Desulfatibacillum aliphaticivorans DSM 15576: one gene and its partners. Each later gene encodes a partner of the first gene's protein in a complex. Links are inferred from orthologs where the notes say so. Each region holds a gene or a part of one and is shown in the gene's direction. Other genes may lie near its edges.

Region 1 (3,151 bases):
GCCACATTCTGTTCCGGCCGGGCGGACACGGCGCCTTGCTGAAAAATCTCAATACCCTGGATTACGATATCATCTTTATCAACAATATTGACAACGTCGTTCCCGACCGCTTGAAGGCCGAAAGATCCCGATGGAAAAAGGCCTTGGGCGGTTTCATGGTCTTCCTCCAGGACCGGACTTTCAAATACATCCGAATGCTTTCCCGGGAGGACGCCAATTTTACCATGCTTAACGAAGCCGTGGACTTTGTCTCGGACTTATTCGGCCTGAAATCCCATTTTCACGGCCTGACCCCCGAGGCAACCAGAGAGACTGTCCTTAAGCTGCTTAACCGGCCGGTCAGGATTTGCGGCATGGTTAAAAACGAGGGCGATCCCGGGGGCGCCCCTTTTTGGGTGCGCGGAAACGACGGCGCCACGACCATCCAAATCGTGGAAAGCGCCCAGATCAATAAGGAATCCCAAAAATCCGTGGATATTTTTTCGTCGTCCACCCACTTCAACCCCGTGGACGTGGTTGTCGGAGTTACGGATTATCAGGGAAACAAGTTTGACCTGACCGACTTTGTGGATAATGATGCGGTTTTTATTTCGGAAAAATCCCTGGAGGGGCGGCCCTTAAGGGCCCTGGAACGCCCGGGTTTATGGAACGGGTCCATGTCGGGCTGGAACACGGTTTTCGTGGAAGTGTCCAAAGCCTCCTTTAATCCGGTTAAAACCGTAAACGACCTCCTTCTTCCGTCTCATCAGGTATGATTTTTTCTTATTTTATGCTATGGTAAAAGGTCCTGGATTTGGCGGCTGCGGACTGTTTAAATCCAGGACGGCAACATTGACGATTAATCGGGACTTATTAACAAAGAAAAAATTCCTGTTCAAAAGCCCCGGTTTTTCAGCGCCTGATTCACAAGGGTGTCAACATATTTTCAAAAATTTATTTTCAATTATTTTAAAGACCTATTGCTTTTTTTGAAGATATGAAATATCCTTATTTTTATTATGAAGTTTTTAGAATAAACTAAAATAATATCACTCTGGAGAACGCCATGCAGTTTTCAATCAGCAAGGAAATCTTTCTGGACGGCATAACAAAAGTGCAGGGAATCGCGGGTAGAAAAACCACCTTCCCCATCACAGCCAATGTGCTTATCTCTGCCCAGGGCTCCACCATCACCTTGGTGGCCACTGATTTGGAAATCGGTTTTAAAGGCCATTATCCAGCCACAGTGGAAGAAGAAGGCACTATCACCATTCCGGGAAAAAAGCTGTTTGAGATAGTCAGGGAGTTTCCCCACGGCACCGTGGATGTTCGGGACCTGGAAAACGGCTGGGTGCAGATCTTCAAGGACAAGGTCCAATACAAGATCGTCGGCATGGATCCCAATGACTTTCCAAAACTGCCTGAAGTGGAAGGGATGGAGCTTTTTGAACTGGATTCCCTGGTGTTCGCCGACATGATCGAAAAAACCAATCTGTCCGGCGGCATGAGTTCAGAGGAAAAACGGCCCCATCTCATAGGCGTGTACCTGGAAAAAATCGTCCAGGAGGAGAAAAACGGCCTGCGTATGGTTTCCACAGACGGCAACCGCCTGGCCAGGGTGGACTATATACCGGACGAAGGCATGCAGCCGCCTGCTTTTGACGGCGCCAAGGGAGTCATCCTGCCGAAAAAGGTGATGACCGAAATCCTTCGGGTGTCGGAAGGCGGAGGAAAGATAAGCCTTGGGGTGCAGAAGAACTATTTCGTCATTCAAAAGGAGGCCGAAACCATCATCGGCAGACTGGTGGAAGGGGAATATCCCGACTATAATCTGGTCATCCCTAATGATCTGGAAACTTTTTTCGAGATTGAAAAGCAGCCTTTTGTTTCCATTTTGAAAAGAATGTCTATCTTATGTTCTGAGCGTTACAGGGCCGTCCGATTCAAGGTGGATCCCCAGCGCCTGGAAGTAAGCGTGAATAACCCGGAATTGGGAGATTCCAATGAAGAAATGCCCATTGCTTTTAATGGCGGGGCATTTGAAGCGGCCTTTAACCCCCGTTTTTTTGTGGACGCTTTAAATCCTATGAAAAGCGACATGATCAAGGTTAATATCCTGGACTCCAGCAAGCCCTGCATTCTGGAAGGCTCTGAAGATCCGAGATATCTGTCCGTCATCATGCCCATGAGAATGTAAAATAATGACACAAGAATACACCGCTGAAAATATCAAGGTCCTACAAGGACTGGAAGCCGTTCGCAAAAGACCTTCCATGTATATTGGAAACGTCAGTACCGAGGGTTTGCATCACCTTGTTTACGAGGTTGTGGACAACAGTATCGACGAAGCCATGGCCGGGTATTGCGACCATATCCAGGTGACTATTCATGAAGACAATAGCGTCACCGTAGAGGATAACGGCCGCGGCATCCCGACGGGCATGCATAAGACGGAAGGCATTCCCGCCGTGGAAGTGGTTATGTGCAAGCTCCACGCCGGCGGTAAATTCGACAACGCGACGTACAAAGTCTCCGGCGGCCTCCATGGCGTCGGCGTCTCCGTGGTGAACGCCCTGTCCGATTTTCTGGAAGTGGAAATTTACCAGGGAGGGGAGATTTATTATCAAACCTACTCCAAGGGAGGGAAAACCAGCGAGCTTGAGGTCATCGGCAAGACCAAAAAGCGCGGCACCAAAATCCACTTCGCGCCCGACACCACCATTATGACCGATGAGGATTACCAGTACGCCATCCTGAGCAAGAGGCTGCGTGAACTGGCGTTCCTCAACGCGGGCATCAAGATCACCCTGGAAGACGAACGCTCCGACGAGGAGAAAGAGGAATTCCTGTATAAGGGCGGCATCATATCCTTTGTGGAATACCTCAACAGAAGCCGGACCACCCTGCACAAGCCCATTTTTATGGCTGGCGCCAAAAGCAATATTGAAATTGAGGTGGCCCTGCAATACACCACTGCGTTCTCCGAAAGCATCCTGACCTTCGCCAATAACATCAACACGGCGGAAGGCGGAAGCCACTTGATCGGCTTTAAAGCGGCCCTCACCAGGACCATCAATCAATACGCTTCCAGCGATAATGTCGCCAAAAACGCCCAAACAAAAATTTCAGGCGACGATGTTCGCGAAGGCCTGACAGCTATTGTGAGCATCCG
Region 2 (3,131 bases), on another replicon or contig:
GGACTCTGGATTCCTGCGTTGGCAGGAATGACAGGATAAAGAGCAGGGCAAGCCCTGAGGCTACGGGCGCGGGGACCGCGCAACAACAGGCTGAGAGACCCGGCGACTACTGCGAGGAGACCTCGCAACTACGATAAAACGGTTTCGAACCGGGTTTTTCGCCCGCCTGACGTTTACGATTTCTATCATCTTTGCAGGTCGCACCTTGTGTTGCTAAGCAACCCAGGCAGCAAACCACGCTTCCTGGGCCACCCAAAGATGGGCGTGGGGACTGCGGCAGATTTTTTACAAAAAATTGATTTTATTTTACTTTTGAATAAGAGCAATTAAGATTCTTGGCAAATCGGACGGATTTTTTCCACTAAGTCTTGATAGCCAGCCTTAAATTGTTTATGAAACCAGAGTCAGCTATTTTTTCCCGAACTCATCCAGGATAGCGGTCCTACAGGTAATCCATGTCCTATCTTGTACTTGCTCGAAAATACAGGCCCCAGACCTTTGACGAGGTGGTGGCCCAGCCTCATGTTACCGAAACCCTGAAAAACGCCATTAATCAGGAACGGGTGGCCCACGCCCTGTGCCTTTCCGGCCCTCGCGGCACGGGCAAGACCACGGTGGCGCGCATTCTGGCCAAGGCCATGAATTGCGTGAACGGCCCCACGCCCGAGCCCTGCGGCGTTTGCGCTTCGTGCAAGGAAATCGCAGCCAGCAACGCGGTGGACGTGTTTGAAATCGACGGGGCGTCCAACAACAGCGTGGAGCAGGTCCGGGAGCTTCGGGAAAACGTGCAGTACGCCCCGGCTTTGGGCAACTACAAGGTGTACATCATCGACGAAGTGCACATGCTCTCCCAGGCCGCCTTCAACGCGCTCTTGAAAACCCTGGAGGAGCCGCCGCCCCACGTGATGTTCATCCTGGCCACCACGGAAAGCCATAAGATTCCGGTGACCATCCTTTCCAGGTGCCAGCGCTACGATTTCAAGCGTATCAGCCTGGACGACATTGTGGGGCATCTGGCCAAACTGGCGGGGCTGGAAAACTTCACCATCGAGGAGCAAAGCTTGTGGGCCGTAGCCCGGCGCTCCGGCGGCTGCATGCGCGATGCGTTGAGCCTTTTGGATCAGGTCATGGCTTATTCCACGGGCGAAGCGTCCTTTGAAAAGGTTCTGGACATTTTGGGCGTGGCCGGACGCAAGTCCTTGTTCGCCCTGGCCCAGGCTCTTTTAGACCGGGACGTCCCGGCCTGCCTCACCGCCGTGGACCAACTTTACGCCAGGGGATACGACCTGAAGCAGGTCATGGCCGACCTGTTGGACCACCTGCGGAATCTCACCGTGGTGAAAACGGTCCGGGATCCCGGCCTGCTCCTGGACATTCCTCCCGGCGAGATCCAGGCCATGCAGGAGCAGGTCGCCAATGCGTCTCCTGCTTTTGTGAATCAGGTCCTGAGCCTGCTTTTTAAAGAAGAGGCCGCGGTCAGGCTGTCGCCCCAGCCCAGGCTCGCCCTGGAAGTGGCTCTGATCCGCATTTGCGAAATCACCCCGGCCGTCGCCATAGACTCTTTAGTCGCCGCCTTGGAGGTTCTGGCCTCTCAGCCGGCGTCCAAAGACCAGATTATAAATATCGGCCCGGCATCCGGCCCGGCGCCCGCCCTGCCGGAGTCCGGCGGTGGAAGCGCGCCTCCTGCGCCGGAAGAGACAACGGCTTCCGCAGCGGAAGCGGCGCCTCAACACGAGGAATCCACTCCTGTCGCCGCGTCTGACCCTCAGACCGAACCGGAGCCGCAGGAAGCACTTGCACCTGAGCCGGAGCCCGAACCCGAACCGGAGCCGCCGGCGGAGCCTGAAAAGGAAGTTACACCGGAACCGGAACCCGAGCCCGAACCGCCGGAGGAGGAGCCCCAGGCGGCGCCGGAACCCGAACCGCAAGCTCCTGTGGAGAGCGCCCCGCCGGAGCCTGAAGAGGAATCCATTCCCGAGCAGGCTGCCGACTCGGATGCTTATCAGTCGGACGACGAGTCGCCTTATTATCCTGAGCCGGATCCCACATACGCTGCGGCCGACTCCGAGCCCATTATCCCGGACATGGAGCCGGACTACGGTCCTCCCCAATATGAAACCCGGGAGGTTCAACCGGACGTCGTCCAGGAGGCTGCAACGCCTGAAGAACCGGCTGCACCGGCCCCGGAGCCTGAAGAGGACGAGCCGGAGCCGCCGCCGTTTGAAGGAGATCCGTGGGAGGCTTTTTCCAAGGATGTGCAGGAAAAAAGCATTATGCTGGGCCTCACCCTTGAAAAATGCCGTTTAAAGGAATATGAAAAAGGCCGCTTCGTCCTGGAAACCGACGGCGCGCCTTTTTCGCGGGATCAGTTGAACACCCCGGAAAATCAGACGATTCTCACGGGCGTATGCAAAAGCCTCTTCGGCCGCAAGGTGCAATTCGTCATCGAAGAGCCCAGCGAGGAAAACCGGACCGCCCCGGTCATGAACCAGGCGGAAAAGCGCCGGGAACTGGAGCAGGAGGCGTTGAACCACCCCCTGGTGGAGGAAGCGGTGCGGATTTTCGGCGGCAAGGTTGTAGAAATTCGTCAAATGGAATAATATAGGAACCTGGTTCCAAAAAACCGGGAGCCAAAATAATACGCAGTAAACGGGGCGCCGGGCTTTGCTTGGCGCCAGCATTATTTGCACAAGGAGGAATGCATGAAAAAGGGAATGGGCAACATCATGAAGCAGGCTCAAAAGCTCCAGAACCAGATGGCCAAACTCCAGGAGGAACTGGGGGACAAGACCGTGGAAGCCTCCGCGGGCGGCGGCATGGTCAAGGTGGTTGTGAACGGCAAGCAGCAGGTTCTGTCCATTGAGATCGAGAAGGAAGTGGTTGACCCTGAAGACGTGGAAATGCTCCAGGACATGGTTTTGGCGGCCGTTAACGAAGGCCTGAACAAAAGCCAGGACATGGTGCAAGGCGAAATGGGCAAGCTCACGGGCGGCATGAACATTCCCGGCCTGTTCTAATTTTTTTATGAGGTTTTTCCTTTCATGTCCTTTTACCCTCCCAGCCTGGTCAATCTGATCAAACAGCTTTCCAAGCTGCCTGGAATCGGAGAGAAAACCGCCGAACGCCTGGCC
Region 3 (3,135 bases), on another replicon or contig:
AACTACGGGGCGCGGAAACCGCGCAACTACAGGCAGGGCAAGCCCTGCGGCTACAATACGCGAGGAGACCTCGCTGCTGCACCCGGGAAGACCCCGTAACTACAAGCGCGGGAACCGCGCAACTACGAAAAATGGTTTCGACTTGCTTTTTACGGCCGTCGACAACTCCGGCTTTGAAATAGTGAATAGGCCACACTAAATGTGCTTGCGCACCCTGGCAGGATACTGCTCTGCCAAGGCCACTCAACGAAAAAATGCGGGGAGACCCCGCAACTACAAACCAGGGCAGGCGCGGAGGCCTGCCCTATGAATCACCCGATTAGAATTCCCGGGGTTTGCAGATGATCTCGCGGATTTTCATATCAAAGACATGGGACTGGCCCGCCGGTTTGATCACCAGGGCCGAGTCCGCGCCGCGCCCCGAGCCTCCCACGGCAATGATGTCCGCGCCCGTGAGCGCGCCGCCGTCGGTCGCCATGATGCTTACTTCCACGGCCACCTTGGGGCCCTGGCCGAAGAGCTTGAGGGTGTCGGCCATAATCAGCACGGGGCACAGGCCTCCGCCGTACTTGTTCAGAAGGGAGCGCTCCACGCCGGACAGGGCGTGGGTGGCGGAAATCACCCGGACGCCTTTGCTTTCCAGGTCCTGCTTGATTTCCTCTTTCATCACGGACACAAAGGGGGTGGTGAACCCACAGTGGTAGGTGACCGCCGTGATCTTCATGCCCTTGCAGATTTCCAGGGCTGCGTAGGCGGTGTCGCCCTTGCTGGAGGCCAGGACGATTTCGTTGACGCCCAATTCCTGGGCGCGCTTATAAGCTGCTTCCAGAGTCGCTTTTGTGTTTTCTTTTCCGGGTGCGTTGAAATACATGATATAAACCTCCTTGCATTGACTTTGGGGTGCAACATCTTTTCAAGGACTATTTTAAAACCCTGTTTTTGTCAAAGCAATTGACCTTGCCTTCCAAAAGATTAATATTGTTGGGAGAATTCAAGGTTGGGGAGACCTTCATGACGGAAAACCTGATTATCCACGTAGACATGGACGCGTTTTACGCCTCCGTGGAGCTCTTGGATAACCCGGAATTAAGGGGCCAATGCGTGATTGTGGGAGGAGCGAGCAATCGCGGCGTGGTATGCTCCGCCTCCTACGAGGCCAGAAAACTTGGCGTGCGTTCGGCCATGCCCATTGTCACGGCCAGGAAGCTCTGCCCAAAGGGCGTTTTTCTGCCGGTGAGGAGAGCCCGCTACCAGGAGATATCCCGCAAGGTTTTTGAAATCTTCCATCAATACACACCGCTTGTGGAGCCTATTTCCCTGGACGAGGCGTTCATGGACGTCACCTCCTCCACCCGTCTTTTCGGGTCCGGGGAGGAAATCGCCGCCAATATCCGCAGGCAGATAGAATCATCCCTGGGCATCACAGCTTCCGCAGGAATCGCCAAAAACAAGCTGGTCGCCAAGATCGCCTCGGACCTGTGCAAGCCCAACGGCCTGTTGGTCGTGCCTGCGGATAAAACCCAGGATTTTTTGGATCCCCTGCCCATATCCCGGTTGTGGGGCGTGGGGCCTGCTTCCCGAGACAAATTACGCAGTCTGGGCGTGAAGACGATTCACGACGTCAGAAAACTGACCCAGGAAATGCTTTCCGCCAATTTCGGCAGGAACGGCGAAGTCATATACGCCTTCGCCCGAGGCATGGACGACCGCCCCGTGGAACCGCCGGGCGCGGCCAAGTCCATCGGACGGGAGATCACCTTTGACCATAACGTCTACACTCTGGAAGAGGCCTACAAGTGGATGCTCTTCCTTTCCGAAAGAGTGGCAAGGCGCATGCGCAAGGAGGAAGCCACAGGGCGGACTGTCAACATCAAGGTAAAATACGCCGACTTTGTCCAGGTCACCCGGTCTGTCACCCTGGAATCTCCTACTGACGATCCGGGAGAGATTTACACACACGCCAAAAAACTGCTACAAAAGACCCTGGTCGGCAGCAAAGCGGTCCGTCTTCTCGGCGTGACCTTGTCCCAACTGGTAACGCCCGGTCAGGCCTGGCAGCCCGGCTTATTTGACGATCCCACGGCATCGGAGAGAAAAAGGAAGCTGAACCAGGCCCTGGACGGCATATGGGACCGGTTCGGCTCCGGGACCGTGGAGCCGGCGGCCCTGGTTACCGACGTCGCCAAACACAATCTCAGGTAATATTCTATGCAATGGATGGAAATAAAAATCGTATTTGAAGCCGCTGAGCCGGAACTGGCCCAGGAAATGGTCTCCTATCTGGTCATGGAGCACGGCGCGGAAGGCCTGGAAATGACGACGCCCGGCGAGACCGGCATGGTCCAGGACGGTTCGGGATCCAGCGTTCCGGACAGCAAGGAGCACAGCGTCACGGCTTTTTTGCCTTTGGACGATTTGTTCGAAGGGCGCAAAGCGGACTTGACCCGGGCCCTGGACGACCTCAAGGGGTCGGTCCTGACGGATTATTCCGTCCACTTTTCGAAGCAGGACGACCAGCCCTGGGAAACCGCGTGGAAGGCCCATTTTCATCCCATTGAAATCGGCGAATCCTTGGTTATCAAGCCCAGTTGGGAGGATTACGAAAACCCGGAAAAGCGCATGCTCATTGAGCTGGATCCTGGCATGGCCTTTGGTACGGGAACCCATCCGACCACGGCCGTGTGTTTGGAAATGATCGAAACGGAATGCCTCAAAAAGGCGCCGGAACGGTTTCTGGACGTGGGTACGGGATCGGGCATTCTCATGATCGGGGCATACAAGCTGGGCGCCCGCAAGGTTTTCGGCTGCGACAACGACATGGACGCCCTGGAGGCGGCCGCCAAGAACCTCAAATGCAACCAGGTTCACGAAGGTGATTTCGGGTTATGGCTGGGGGATCTTCTGGCGGGAATTGTGGAAGGCGCCTTTGACATGGTTGCGGCCAATATCACGGCGGAAGCCAACGTAATGCTTATTCCCGGGCTCCCCCGGATTATGGCGCCGGGCTCGATTTTTATTGCTTCGGGAATCATGGCGGAGAAAAAGGATCTGGTGCTGGAAGCACTGGACGCTTGCCGTTTTTCCGTTGAAAGGGTACAAGAGACGGGCGGTTGGGTCGGCATTGCAGCACGGATG

What was found.
Region 2: the proteins of dnaN (region 1) and dnaX are in contact, whole or in part, in a cryo-EM structure (PDB 8GIZ), measured with the Escherichia coli proteins. The link is inferred for Desulfatibacillum aliphaticivorans DSM 15576 from one-to-one orthologs.
Region 3: the proteins of dnaN (region 1) and G491_RS0111425 are in contact, whole or in part, in a solved structure (PDB 1OK7), measured with the Escherichia coli proteins. The link is inferred for Desulfatibacillum aliphaticivorans DSM 15576 from one-to-one orthologs.

The regions. Positions count from the first base shown.
Region 1 is NZ_AUCT01000013.1:65,068-68,218, reverse strand. The notes cover bases 116-3,110. They hold dnaN (DNA polymerase III subunit beta), read left to right. Parts: upstream 116-1,045; coding sequence 1,046-2,176; downstream 2,177-3,110. Other genes in these bases: gyrB (DNA topoisomerase (ATP-hydrolyzing) subunit B), read left to right, coding at 2,181-3,110; G491_RS0114110 (DUF4301 family protein), read left to right, coding at 116-755. Outside these bases: more of G491_RS0114110, read left to right, coding at 1-115; more of gyrB, read left to right, coding at 3,111-3,151. UniProt on the Escherichia coli protein: Confers DNA tethering and processivity to DNA polymerases and other proteins. Acts as a clamp, forming a ring around DNA (a reaction catalyzed by the clamp-loading complex) which diffuses in an ATP-independent manner freely and bidirectionally along dsDNA.
Region 2 is NZ_AUCT01000011.1:85,489-88,619, forward strand. The notes cover bases 53-3,027. They hold dnaX (DNA polymerase III subunit gamma/tau), read left to right. Parts: upstream 53-455; coding sequence 456-2,600; downstream 2,601-3,027. Other genes in these bases: G491_RS0112345 (YbaB/EbfC family nucleoid-associated protein), read left to right, coding at 2,703-3,017. In the rest of the region: recombination mediator RecR, read left to right, coding at 3,042-3,131. UniProt on the Escherichia coli protein: Part of the beta sliding clamp loading complex, which hydrolyzes ATP to load the beta clamp onto primed DNA to form the DNA replication pre-initiation complex.
Region 3 is NZ_AUCT01000010.1:105,446-108,580, forward strand. The notes cover bases 128-3,106. They hold G491_RS0111425 (DNA polymerase IV), read left to right. Parts: upstream 128-1,011; coding sequence 1,012-2,202; downstream 2,203-3,106. Other genes in these bases: G491_RS0111420 (pyruvate kinase alpha/beta domain-containing protein), read right to left, coding at 320-871; prmA (50S ribosomal protein L11 methyltransferase), read left to right, coding at 2,209-3,106. In the rest of the region: more of prmA, read left to right, coding at 3,107-3,135. UniProt on the Escherichia coli protein: Poorly processive, error-prone DNA polymerase involved in translesion repair and untargeted mutagenesis. Copies undamaged DNA at stalled replication forks, which arise in vivo from mismatched or misaligned primer ends.